DNA from 3 places in the Pantoea phytobeneficialis genome. Region 1 is predicted to be linked to each of the others. Evidence: predicted binding sites of a transcription regulator. Region 1 holds the regulator's gene; each other region holds the start of a gene.
What was found. The regulator ArgR, encoded in region 1, controls arginine synthesis, uptake and breakdown. The targets are predictions, from matches to a motif close to ANTGAATAAAAATACANT.
Positions count from the first base shown of each region.

Region 2: the regulator ArgR is predicted to act here: its motif matches at 2,563-2,580, upstream of argF (ornithine carbamoyltransferase).
Region 3: the regulator ArgR is predicted to act here: its motif matches at 1,476-1,493, upstream of argC (N-acetyl-gamma-glutamyl-phosphate reductase).

Region 1 is NZ_CP024636.1:3,906,303-3,910,494, reverse strand. It holds gene aaeB (p-hydroxybenzoic acid efflux pump subunit AaeB) at 1-187, shown strand, start outside; gene CTZ24_RS18090 (barstar family protein) at 373-642, shown strand; gene yhcN (peroxide/acid stress response protein YhcN) at 700-963, opposite strand; gene CTZ24_RS18080 (YdgH/BhsA/McbA-like domain containing protein) at 1,067-1,339, opposite strand; gene yhcN (peroxide/acid stress response protein YhcN) at 1,429-1,692, opposite strand; gene argR (transcriptional regulator ArgR) at 2,184-2,654, opposite strand; gene mdh (malate dehydrogenase) at 3,084-4,019, shown strand; gene mscM (miniconductance mechanosensitive channel MscM) at 4,055-4,192, opposite strand, start outside.
Region 2 is NZ_CP024636.1:612,555-616,746, reverse strand. It holds gene CTZ24_RS02760 (valine--tRNA ligase) at 1-536, shown strand, start outside; gene CTZ24_RS02755 (GNAT family N-acetyltransferase) at 605-1,108, shown strand; gene miaE (tRNA isopentenyl-2-thiomethyl-A-37 hydroxylase MiaE) at 1,202-1,963, opposite strand; gene rraB (ribonuclease E inhibitor RraB) at 2,021-2,440, opposite strand; gene argF (ornithine carbamoyltransferase) at 2,605-3,612, shown strand; gene pyrB (aspartate carbamoyltransferase) at 3,857-4,192, shown strand, end outside.
Region 3 is NZ_CP024636.1:4,193,020-4,197,211, reverse strand. It holds gene ppc (phosphoenolpyruvate carboxylase) at 1-36, opposite strand, end outside; gene argE (acetylornithine deacetylase) at 281-1,429, opposite strand; gene argC (N-acetyl-gamma-glutamyl-phosphate reductase) at 1,597-2,601, shown strand; gene argB (acetylglutamate kinase) at 2,620-3,396, shown strand; gene CTZ24_RS19525 (argininosuccinate synthase) at 3,421-4,192, shown strand, end outside.

The DNA of each region.
Region 1 (4,192 bases):
TGCTGACCAGGTGATCTCGACGCGTAGCGATGATAAACGACGTGTCTATTTTGAGCAGTTGTTACGCGAGCTGGATGTCTATCAGGAGAAACTCCAGCACTACGCGGCACCGAGCAGCGTAACGGAGCCGGTAAAACGTTTAGCCAGCATGCTGAGTAAGTATCAGAACACATTGATTCAAATCTGAAACCAGCCACCGCGTGATGCGGTGGCTCACTCTCACAAAACCCACCGGTAATGCCATCTATACTTTCCTGACGGGATGCAAACTGTCAGGGGGAAGGAGGGCATCCACACCCCGCAGCAACACAAACATATCAACGCAGGCTACCCGGTTTAATGGGCAGTGGTACAGAAAAGAGAGTCGTCATGATGAGAATCGAACGTTTTGATTTCGATGAAATCGTCGATCAGGCGCACTTCTTCCGCCAGTTCAGTGACCGTTTTGCGCTGGCGGATCTGGCGATTACTGATTTGGACGATCTCTGGGAAGTGGTGACAGGCGAGCAACTGCCGTTACCGCTGGAGATTGAGTTTATTCACTTAGGATCAGGACAGAAGCGTCGCTATGGGGCGTTGATTTTGCTGTTTGATGAAGCAGAAGAGGAGCTGGATGGCCAGCTCCGCTTTAATGTGAAGTAACGCAAAAAGGGCCCCGGCGAGCGGGGCCAAAGGGTTCGTCAAGCAGTTGACGAGGAATTACTTATACAGTTCAGCAGTGATGTGATAGTTGTCGCCGGTGCGGGCTTCAATCACTTTATAGGCGCTGGCACCCTGTTCATCGGCTTTTTGCGACAGCTGAGCACGATAATCCATTGGTGCACCGGCAGTACCACTGATGGTCACTGTCCCCGCAGGCTGCATATTCTGAGCCTGTTCCGCCGTGACCAGTTGTGCCGCAGAGGCACCGAAGGTCAACAGTGAGAGCAGGCTAGCGGTTGCGATGGTTGCTTTGATTTTCATTGTTCGTCTCCTCATTACAATCAACAACCTGCGGTGGTAAGTGGGTAGCGGGTCGTCGATTCATATCCAGGCGCCGTTTGGGCGCCGGATAATCATTTATCGATTATTTGTACAGTTCAGCAGTGACGTGGTAGGTGTCATTCTGATTGTTTTCAATGATGCGATAGTGGCTGGCACCCTGAGCATCGGCTTTGGCAGAAAGTTCCTGACGGATGTTGTTCTGGTCGCCATCACGGCCACTCACGCTGATGGTTTGGTTCAGCGGTTGAAGATTCATGGTGTCTGCCTGCTCATTGGTAATCAGGCTTGCTGCGCTGGCACCGAAAGAAAGAACGGAAGCCAGGCTCAGCACTGCGATAGATAATTTAGTTTTCATGATTCACTCTCCTGAATTTGGGTCAGCAACCTGAGCGCAATCGCGTCTCAAATGGGTTGCCTTTCACATTGCGTCTTGTTTCGGCGAACTTATTTATAAAGTTCAGCAGTCGCGTGGTAGGTGTTGTCATTACGCGCTTCGATCACGCGATAAGCTTTAGCACCTTGCTGGTCTGCTTTTTCGCTCAGTTGCTGATGGATATCCATCGGCGAACCAGCCGTGCCGCTGACACTGATGGTGCCGGCCGGTTGCAGATTCATTGCCTGATCAGCATTAATAGAATCTGCGGCGAAAGCGCCAAATGACAGGGCAGATAGAATGCTCATGGTTGCGATAGTAGTTTTAACTTTCATGATTATTTCCTCGTCTTCTGTTTTTTCTCTTTTTGTTTGGTGTGATTTGCATCACGAAAAGAAGTATAGATCTAATCACTCATGAAATTAATATTCTGCTAATAATGTTTGGTTGTTATTCTTTGTCCTTATGACAACTTTTAATAACTGAGTGTTATAAAAACCGCCTGGTTTCTGCACAACACCTGTTAATTACATGTAAAAACAATGACCTATGTTATTTTATCTTTCTGTGCGAAATAATACGGTTGATCCAGCTGGCTGATACGCTGCGAGTGGGGTATATAGCTGATGTTGTTGTGTAAAGCAGTGTAAAATAGCGCTAAAGGTTAAGCAGGATAAAAGGTCCTACCAATTATTATCGGGCGTGAGAACGGACGAGAATATACTTAATGTATTGTTTCTTGAGGATTTTTCTTCAAGCGTGACGGCGGGTAAAGGGAATGGCCGAGTTGTTACCGGCAGGTAATCTGCCGGTAGCGGGCAGGGTTTTATAGCTCTTGTTCGAATAACATCAGCACAGCGTCATGGAGCTGCTTCACGGTAAAAGCACGCGCGGGGGTAATAAAGATAGTGTCATCACCGGCGATGGTGCCGAGAATGCCTTCGGCTTTACCCAGCGAATCCAGCAAACGGGCGATGAGCTGTGCGGCGCCGGGGCTGGTGTGAATCACCACCAGAGCATCGTTGTAGTCGATATCCAGCACTAAATTTTTCAGCGGGCTGGTCGTGGTCGGCACACCCAGTTCGGCTGGCAGGCAGTAAACCATCTCCATTTTTGCGTTGCGCGTGCGCACCGCGCCAAACTTAGTAAGCATACGAGAAACTTTTGACTGATTGATGTTCTCGAAGCCGTCTTCCTGTAACGCCTGCACAATTTCACCCTGAGAGCTGAATTTCTCTTCTTTCAAGAGGGCTTTGAACGCCTTAACCAGGTCGTCTTGTTTAGATGGGTTTCGCATAGGTTACCAATAAAAAGAGGGATGCGTTGGGCAACAAGCCCATGCAGATAAATGATTATGCATTTAAATGAATTTTTATGCAATAAACAGGTGAGGGGTTCGCCGGGATAACCTGCGAGGGCGGCGATCATAACAGAGATTTACCGCTACGCCAAAATCGCGGCGTGGCGCGCAAAAGCGAAGGTTGCAATGTTGTTATATTATTGAAGTGGTAACAACAAAATGACTGATCATTGCCGACCCCTGTCTTCTGGCTGCGACCTATGATCATTCAGGCGACTTCTGAAGTGTGGATGTCTCGGGAGCCGTATTGCGGCGTCAGTGTTAATAGCGCGACGGGTATTGTCGCTATCGCCTGAGAAGTTGATTAAACTCGTAACCCGATGGAAACCCGGCAGATCTCTGCCCCACCTTAATAAGGAGTCCAGGATGAAAGTTGCCGTTCTCGGTGCCGCTGGTGGTATTGGCCAGGCGCTAGCACTGTTGCTTAAGACCCAATTACCCGCAGGTTCAGCCCTTTCGCTTTATGACATCGCCCCGGTTACGCCGGGTGTGGCTGTGGATCTCAGCCATATTCCTACCGCAGTGAAAGTTGAGGGTTTTAGTGGTGAAGATGCCACACCCGCACTGAAGGGAGCCGATGTGGTGCTGATTTCCGCCGGAGTGGCACGTAAACCCGGCATGGACCGCGCCGACCTCTTTAACGTTAACGCAGGCATTGTTCGTAACCTGATTGAGCAGGTGGCGAGCACCGCACCCAAGGCCTTGATTGGCGTGATCACTAACCCGGTTAACACCACGGTGGCGATTGCGGCAGAGGTGCTTAAGAAAGCGGGTGTGTATGATAAAAACCGGCTGTTTGGCGTAACTACACTGGATATTATCCGCGGCAACACCTTTGTTGCGGCGTTAAAAGGCAAGCAACCCGGCGAGATCGACGTACCCGTGGTCGGGGGGCATTCTGGCGTCACTATTCTGCCGCTGCTGTCGCAGGTCAAAGGCGTTAGCTTTAGTGAGCAGGAAGTGTTGGATCTCACCAAACGTATCCAAAACGCCGGTACGGAAGTGGTGGAAGCCAAAGCCGGTGGCGGCTCAGCGACCCTGTCAATGGGTCAGGCTGCGGCACGTTTCGGTCTGTCGCTGGTACGCGCCATGCAAGGGGAAGCGAACGTGGTCGAATGTGCTTATGTGGAAGGGGATGGCGAATACGCGCGTTTCTTCTCGCAGCCACTGTTGTTGGGCAAAACCGGTATCGTGGAGCGCCGTCCACTCGGACCGCTCAGCGCCTTTGAGCAACAGGCGTTAACCGGCATGCTGGATACGCTGAAGAAAGATATCGCTCAGGGCGAAGAGTTTGTGAAATAAACTGACCAGGTGCGCATCCACTGCGCACCTCATTTTTACAACCCACCCGACTTATAATTCCGTGCCGCAGGTGTGCCATTGCTGGCCGGGCTTTTCTTGCCCAGGGTTTCCATACGAACCTGGAAAGGCGGGAAGGGCATTTCGATACCGTGCTCGGCAAAACCATGCAAAAT
Region 2 (4,192 bases), 1.0 Mb from region 1:
ACACCATCATGCTGCAACCGTTCCCGCAGTACGAGGCGGCGAAAGAAGATGCGGAAGCGAAAGCGGATATCGAGTGGATGAAGCAGGCTATCGTCGCGGTACGTAATATCCGCGCCGAGATGAACATCGCCCTGAGCAAACCGCTGGATGTGTTGCTGCGTGATTGCTCACCGGCGGCGCTGCGTCGCGTGGAAGAGAACCGTAACTTCCTGTCGCGTCTGGCACGCCTGGAAAGCCTCACCATCCTGCCTGCGGGCGAGAAAGGCCCGGTATCGGTGACCAAGATCGTTGAAGGCGCTGAACTGCTGATTCCGATGGCGGATCTGGTGAACAAAGAAGCGGAGCTGGATCGTCTGGCGAAAGAGCTGACCAAGCTGGATGTTGAAATCGAGAAGATCCAGACCAAACTGGCGAACGAAGGTTTTGTTGCCCGTGCACCGGAAGCGGTGGTAGCGAAAGAGCGCGAACGTGCAGCTGAGCTGGAACAATCAAAAGCAAAACTGATTGAACAGCAGGGCGTGATTGCGGCATTGTAATCGCTTCAGGCCAACTGCTTAACCGAAGCCGGGCACTGCCCGGCTTTTTTCTATCGGATGAGATGCTAATGACCACTGTCACCCCGCTGGATCTTCAGGTACGTCCCATTACCGCAGCCGATAATCCGCTGATTGCTCGGGTCATTCGCGACGTCTCTGCCGAGTTCGGCCTGACTGCTGACAAAGGCTATACCGTGTCTGATCCCAATCTGGACCGGCTGTTTGAATTGTACAGCGAGGCGAACAGCGCTTACTGGATTGTCGAGCATCAGGGCAAAGTGCTGGGTGGCGGCGGTGTGGCACCCCTGGCGTGTAGCGCGCCGGATATTTGTGAATTACAGAAGATGTACTTTCTGCCGGAAGCGCGTGGTTTTGGCCTGGCCCGCGATCTGGCACTACGCGCGATGGATTATGCACGCCAGCAAGGTTTCCGTCGTTGCTATCTGGAAACCACCGCCAGCCTGACGCGCGCCATTAAGTTGTATGAATCGCTGGGTTTTACCCTGATTGATACCGCGATGGGCTGCACCGGGCATGTGGATTGTGAAGTGCGTATGCTGCGTACCCTGTAATCATTCCGTCCCGTAGCGGCGCGATTTATCATGCGGGTCGTAGCGGCGCGATTTATCGCGCGGGTTGTAGCGGCGCGATTTATCGCGCGGATTTTATAAGGTTGGCACACCGCTGTGAAAACGCAGCTCGATATCCGGTTCGCTGATTAAGCGCCCTTCCGCCTCACCAATCGCGCGCACGCGTGGCGCAATATCTTTCGGCGAAATCTGCGCCGCCAGCGTCAGGTAATCCTGGTAATGACGCGCTTCGGAACGCAGCAGCGAGATATAAAACTTCTCCAGTTGCTCATCCAGATACGGTGCCAGGCTGGCGAAACGTTCACAAGAACGCGCCTCGATATAAGCACCGCAAATCAGCTTATCTACCAGGGTATCTGGCTCATGAGTCGTGACCTCACGCAGCAACCCTTTGGCGTAACGACTGGCGGTAATCTTGCGATACGGCAGACCGCGCGCCTGCATAATTTCCCAGACCTGATAAAAATGGTGCAGCTCTTCTTTAATCAGCAGCACCATCTTTTCCACCAGATCATCCGCCCACGGCAACTCATTACGCACGATGATGCTTTTGGTCAGATTTTTGTGGGCGTTGATAAAGTTGCTGTCGTGATCTTCGCCAAAAATAAAATCTTCGTAGGGCTTCAGCCACGCCAGAATAGCGTCACCACTCGGCTTGTCAGCCACATATTTACGAATCAACCAGACGGCGGTTTGCGCGGCTTTTAACTCACAAACCATATGATCGGTGAGTAGCAACGTCAGGTTTTCCGGCTTGCGTGCTTCATCAATCCACGCCTGTGGTGTGCGGCAATGCAGAAACTGATGGATAGGTTCTAATAGCGGGGCGTAATTCATGAATGTCTTTATCTGCGGGGAAAAAATACGGGCAGCAACGCGGCTGCCCGTTCATTTTTAGTGACGTACACCGTCGTCTTCATCATCAATGAAGTCGCCGTCATCATCTTCGTCTTCCGCGTCCGGGTCTTCGAAGTAGGTGCCCCAACCGTCGTAATCTACGTTGTATTTGCCCGCCAGATTCACCAGTTGCTCAACCTGCGCATCAATCAGCTCGGGTTTCAGCGCGGCTTCGCTCAGGATGTCGACACACATCACCGTGCTGCCATCTTCCAGCTCCAGCTCTTCCGGTTCAGTCACCTCATAACCCAGCTTGAAGGCATCTACCGCCGCTTTTTCCAGCGAGTCAAAATTGTTGCAGGAAAGATGGTGCTCGATGGTGTAGAGGGCATCAGGATCGCTGCCATCTTCCAGTAATTCATCAATGATCAACCGCGTCTCTTCGCGTTGTTCTTCCAGCAATGCTTCGTATGCCATGGGGATATCCTCAAAATGTTCGGCAATGAATGCAATTATTTTCCCACACTGCCTCGCGCGCCACTACTCAAAACAGAAAGTTTCTTAACGCCGGGGTTGAAAATGCATATTCATACGGTTAGATTGAATTTTAATTCATTTATGATCCCCACATGGAGCGCTGTATGAGTCAGCTGAACCAACGCCATTTCCTGAGATTGCTGGACTTCACCCCAGCAGAAATTGATTACCTGTTAAGACTGGCCGGTGAATTAAAACACGCAAAGAAAAACGCCAGCGAAACGCAGTACCTGAAAGGCAAAAACATCGCGCTCATCTTCGAAAAAGACTCGACTCGTACCCGTTGCTCTTTCGAAGTTGCCGCTTACGATCAGGGTGCTAACGTGACTTACCTCGGCCCAAGCGGCAGCCAGATCGGCCATAAAGAGTCGATGAAAGACACTGCGCGCGTGCTCGGACGTATGTATGACGGTATTCAATATCGTGGTTATGGTCAGGCGTTGGTGGAAACCCTGGCGGAACATGCCGGGGTGCCGGTCTGGAACGGTCTGACCACCGAATTCCATCCAACTCAGTTGCTGGCGGATCTGTTGACGATGCAGGAACATCTGCCACAAAAATCGCTGAACCAGATGACGCTGGTGTACGTTGGCGATGCGCGCAATAACATGGGCAACAGCATGCTGGAAGCAGCTGCGATGGTCGGGCTGGACCTGCGTCTGGTGGCACCGAAAGGCTGCTGGCCAGAAGAACAACTGGTGGAACAATGCCGCATCGCAGCGCAAAAAACCGGTGGCAAAATCACGCTGACCGAAGATATCGCCACCGGCGTGCAGGGTGCCGATTTCATCTACACTGACGTGTGGGTCTCGATGGGAGAAGACAAATCCGTGTGGTCTGATCGTATCGCGCTGCTGCGCCCGTATCAGGTAAACAGCGCGATGCTGGCGTTGACCGGCAATCCGCAGGTGAAGTTCCTGCACTGCCTGCCAGCGTTCCATGATGACCAAACCACGCTGGGACGTCAGATGGCTGAGCAGTATGGCCTGAACGACGGTATGGAAGTCAGCAACGAGGTGTTTGAATCGGCACACAGCATTGTGTTTGACCAGGCAGAAAACCGCATGCACACCATTAAAGCCGTGATGGTGGCAACGCTCGGCCAGCCCTGACTCAGGCGGGAGCAAACGATTACCTCGCGTGTGATTTTTGCTTGATGCAAAGCAGTGAATGCGTATAATGCGCCACAATTTGCCGGGAGGAAGCATGCAACAGCGCAGCGCACAATTTGACGCTCAATTACGCCAGAAAGCTGGCGGCGCACCTGTTTCTTTCCGTCATCAATCGATCGCAAATCAAGCCCCTTAAGCAGGGGCTTTTTTTTGTCCGTTATCCGGCAGCGCAGAGGAGAGAGCTATGGCCAACCCGCTATATCGTAAGCACATTATTTCAATTAACGATCTCAGCCGCGCTGAGCTGGAGCTGGTACTGCATACCGCCGCGCAGCTCAAGGCACACCCGCAGCCGGAATTGCTGAAACACAACGTCATCGCCAGCTGCTTCTTTGAAGCCTCAACGCGTACCCGTCTGTCGTTTGAAACCGCCATGCATCGCCTTGGTGCCTCGGTCGTCGGTTTTGCCGACGGCAGCAACACCTCGCTCGGTAAGAAAGGGGAAACCCTCGCCGATACCATTTCGGTGATTGGTACCTATGTCGATGCCATTGTGATGCGCCATCCGCAGGAAGGCGCG
Region 3 (4,192 bases), 290 kb from region 1:
GACATTACTTCGCATTGCGGAATATTGTTCGTTCATGTGACCCTGACACCCTTATCGTCTTTTTAATTCATATACCCAACGGGCATAACTTCGTCTTTTATCTAGCCACGTATCGCTCTGTTCGTCAATTGCCTTAAACTGACGAAATTTCGCTGCTAAATGCTGGAAATTCAAAGAATTTAACCAGAGCGAAGCGAGATAAGTTATTCTTATTATCAAATCCCGAACATTGACGGGGCATTTTGCTGATTAAACAGTGAAATGCCCCATCGATTGTCCATCAGTGACAAAAATGATGGACAACCTGCGTGATGAGCGCATGGGTTGGCTTAATAAATGCGGTATCAATAAATTCATCAGGCTGATGGGCCTGATTGATAGAACCGGGGCCTAACACCAGCGTTGGGCAAAGTTGCTGAATAAACGGTGCTTCGGTGCAGTAGTTCACCACTTCGGTCGGCGTACCCAGCAGTTTTTCCACCACTTTCACCAGTTCATGGTCGACCGGGCACTCGTAACCCGGAATCGGCGGATGCAGTTCACCGACGGTCAAACGACCCGGCCAACGCTCACTCACCGGAGCCAGCGCTTCATTCAGCAGACCATCCAGATCACTCAGGGTTAACCCCGGTAACGGTCGAATATCCATATGCAGTTCGCAGCAGGCGCAAATACGGTTAGCGGCATCGCCGCCGTGAATATGGCCAAAGTTCATGGTCGGGTACGGAATGGCAAAACCGTCATGGTTGTAACGGCTTTTCAACGTATTACGCAGCTGCATCAATTGGGTGATGGATTCATGCATCAGCTCAATGGCGTTCACGCCGCGTGAGGGATCGCTGGAGTGGCCCGATTGTCCCTGAATACGAATCACATTGGAGAGATGGCCTTTGTGCGCGCGTACCGGTTTCAGCGAAGTCGGTTCGCCGATGATGGCGCAGTCCGGGCTCAGTTGGGTGGATTCAGCGAAGTACTTCGCACCTGCCATCGTCGTCTCTTCGTCGGCGGTGGCAAGAATGTAGAGCGGTTTGCTCAGTTTGGTCACGTCTACGTCACGCAGCGCATCCAGAATAAAGGCGAAGAAGCCTTTCATATCTGCCGTGCCTAAACCGTAAAGCTTGTTGTCATGCTCAGTCAGGGTAAAGGGATCGCGCGTCCAGCGGCCATCATCGAACGGAACCGTGTCGGTATGGCCTGCTAATAATAAACCACCCGCGCCGGAACCCGTGCGCGCCAGCAGGTTAAATTTATGCCGTGTACCCGGTACAGGTTGCACTTCAGTATCGAAGCCAAGATCGCGAAACCAGCCCGCCAGCAAATTGATTAAAGTTTCATTGCTCTGATCGAGCGCGGCGTCGGTGGCGCTGATTGATGGTGTGGCAATCAGCTGGCGGTAGAGTTCGATAAAAGGTGGTAATTTTGTCTTCACTGTTGACGGTCCTTGGGTTAGGATGTATCAATATTCATGCATTAATAGTGAATAAAAATACATTAACGTCGTCTGCATGTGAACAGTAAATCTGTGCAAACGGCATCGTGGGCAACGGGGCAAGGCCGCGACCCGGAACGTGTGACTGTAATAAGGTATACAGCCTGATGTTGAATACGCTGATCGTTGGTGCCAGTGGTTACGCTGGCGTAGAGCTTGCCACCTACCTGAATCGCCATCCGCATATGAACATAACCGCTTTAGCGGTTTCAGCGCAAAGCCCGGATGCCGGAAAGTTACTTTCAGACCTGCATCCGCAGTTGAAAGGTATTGTCGACCTGCCATTGCAGCCGCTGAGCGATGCCGCTGAGTGGGCGGATAAAGTCGATGTGGTGTTCCTCGCCACCGCACATGAAGTCAGTCACGATCTGGCGCCGGAATTCCTGAAAGCCGGTTGCGTGGTATTTGATCTCTCCGGTGCGTTCCGTGTTAACGACGGTGCTTTCTACAATCAATATTACGGTTTCACCCATCAACACGGCGACTGGCTGGACAAAGCGGTTTACGGCCTGGCGGAATGGCAGCACGAAAAAATCAAAGAAGCCCAGCTGGTGGCGGTACCGGGATGCTACCCGACCGCCTCTCAACTGGCGTTGAAACCGCTGGTGGAAGCGGGCCTGCTGAATCAAGACCAGTGGCCGGTGATTAACGCGACCAGCGGCGTCAGCGGTGCCGGGCGTAAAGCCAGCGTCACTACCAGTTTCTGTGAAGTCAGCCTGCAACCTTATGGCATCTTCAATCATCGCCACCATCCGGAAATTGTTGCCCATCTCGGTACGCCGGTGATCTTTACGCCGCATCTGGGCAACTTCCCGCGTGGCATTCTTGCTACCGTCACCTGCCGCCTGAAACCGGGCGTCAGCGAACAGGACGTGGCAGAAGCTTTCCATAACGCCTACCACGACAAACCGCTGGTGCGTCTGTATAAGAAAGGTGTGCCTGCGTTGAAAGGTGTGGTTGGCCTGCCATTCTGTGATATCGGTTTTGCCGTGCAGGGTGAGCACCTGATTGTGGTTGCCGCAGAAGATAACCTGTTGAAAGGTGCTTCTTCGCAGGCGGTGCAGTGTCTGAATATTCGTTTCGGCTTCCCCGAAACACTGTCTCTGATTTAACGGGCGAGTAAGTAAACCATGACCAATCCTCTGATTATTAAACTGGGTGGCGTCCTGCTGGATAGCGAAGAAGCGCTGGCTCGCCTGTTCGATGCGCTGTTGGCGTATCGTAACGAGTATCAGCGTCCGCTGATCATTGTGCACGGCGGCGGCTGCCTGGTGGATGAGCTGATGAAGAAGCTCGCGCTGCCGGTGAAAAAGAAGAACGGTTTGCGCGTGACGCCAGCCGATCAGATTGACATTATTACCGGTGCTCTGGCGGGTACGGCGAACAAAACGTTGCTCGCTTGGGCGAAGAAGTATGGCATCAACGCGGTGGGCCTGTGCCTGGGTGATGCGGGTCTGGTAAATGTGGCGCAGTTTGATGAAGAATTGGGCCACGTCGGTAACGCCACACCGGGCAACCCGGCATTGATCAACACGTTGCTGGGCGCGGGTTATATGCCGGTGATCAGTTCCATCGGGATCACTGATGGTGGCGATCTGATGAACGTCAACGCTGACCAGGCGGCGACTGCGCTGGCGGCCACCATTGGTGCGGATCTGGTACTGTTGTCTGATGTCAGCGGCATTCTCGATGGCAAAGGTCAACGCATCGCAGAGATGACGGCCGCGAAAGCGGAACAGCTGATCGCCCAGGGCATTATTACCGATGGCATGATTGTTAAAGTTAACGCAGCGCTGGACGCGGCACGTACTCTGGGTCGCCCGGTGGATATTGCCAGCTGGCGTCATGCTGAACAGCTGCCAACTCTTTTCAACGGCGTGTCGATTGGCACCCGGATTCTCGCTTAACGATACTGATTCAAGGATTACGAAATGCAAACGCAAGGCATCAAAAAAATTGTTCTGGCTTACTCCGGTGGCCTTGATACGTCTGCCATCATTCCATGGCTGAAAGAGAACTACGGCGGCTGTGAAGTGGTCGCGTTCGTGGCGAATATCGGTCAGGACCCGGCAGATCTGGAAGGCGTTGAGAAGAAAGCGCTGCAATCCGGTGCCTCTGAATGTCATGTGGTTGACCTGCGCGAAGAGTTCATCAGCGAGTACGTTTACCCGGTGCTGCAAACCGGTGCGCTGTACGAAGGCACCTACCTGCTGGGTACCTCAATGGCGCGTCCGATTATCGCCAAAGCGCAGGTTGAGCTGGCGCTGAAAGTGGGTGCCGATGCCCTGTGCCACGGCGCAACCGGTAAAGGTAACGACCAGGTACGTTTCGAAACCACCTACACCGCACTGGCACCACAGCTGAAAGTGGTGGCGCCGTGGCGTGAATGGAACCTGCGTTCGCGTGAAGCGCTGCTCGACTACCTGAAAGAGCGCAACATCCCGACCACCGCGTCGCTGGAAAAAATCTACAGCCGTGATGAAAACGCCTGGCACATCTCCACCGAAGGTGGCGTGCTGGAAAGCCCGTGGAACGCACCGAACAAAGATTGCTGGGTGTGGACCGTTGACCCGCTGGAAGCACCGGATCAGGCGGAAAACGTCACCGTGACTGTGGAAAAAGGTCGCGTGGTTGGCGTTAACGGCGAGAAGCTGAGTCCGTTCGCCTGTCTGGAAAAACTGAACGCGCTGGGTGCGAAACACG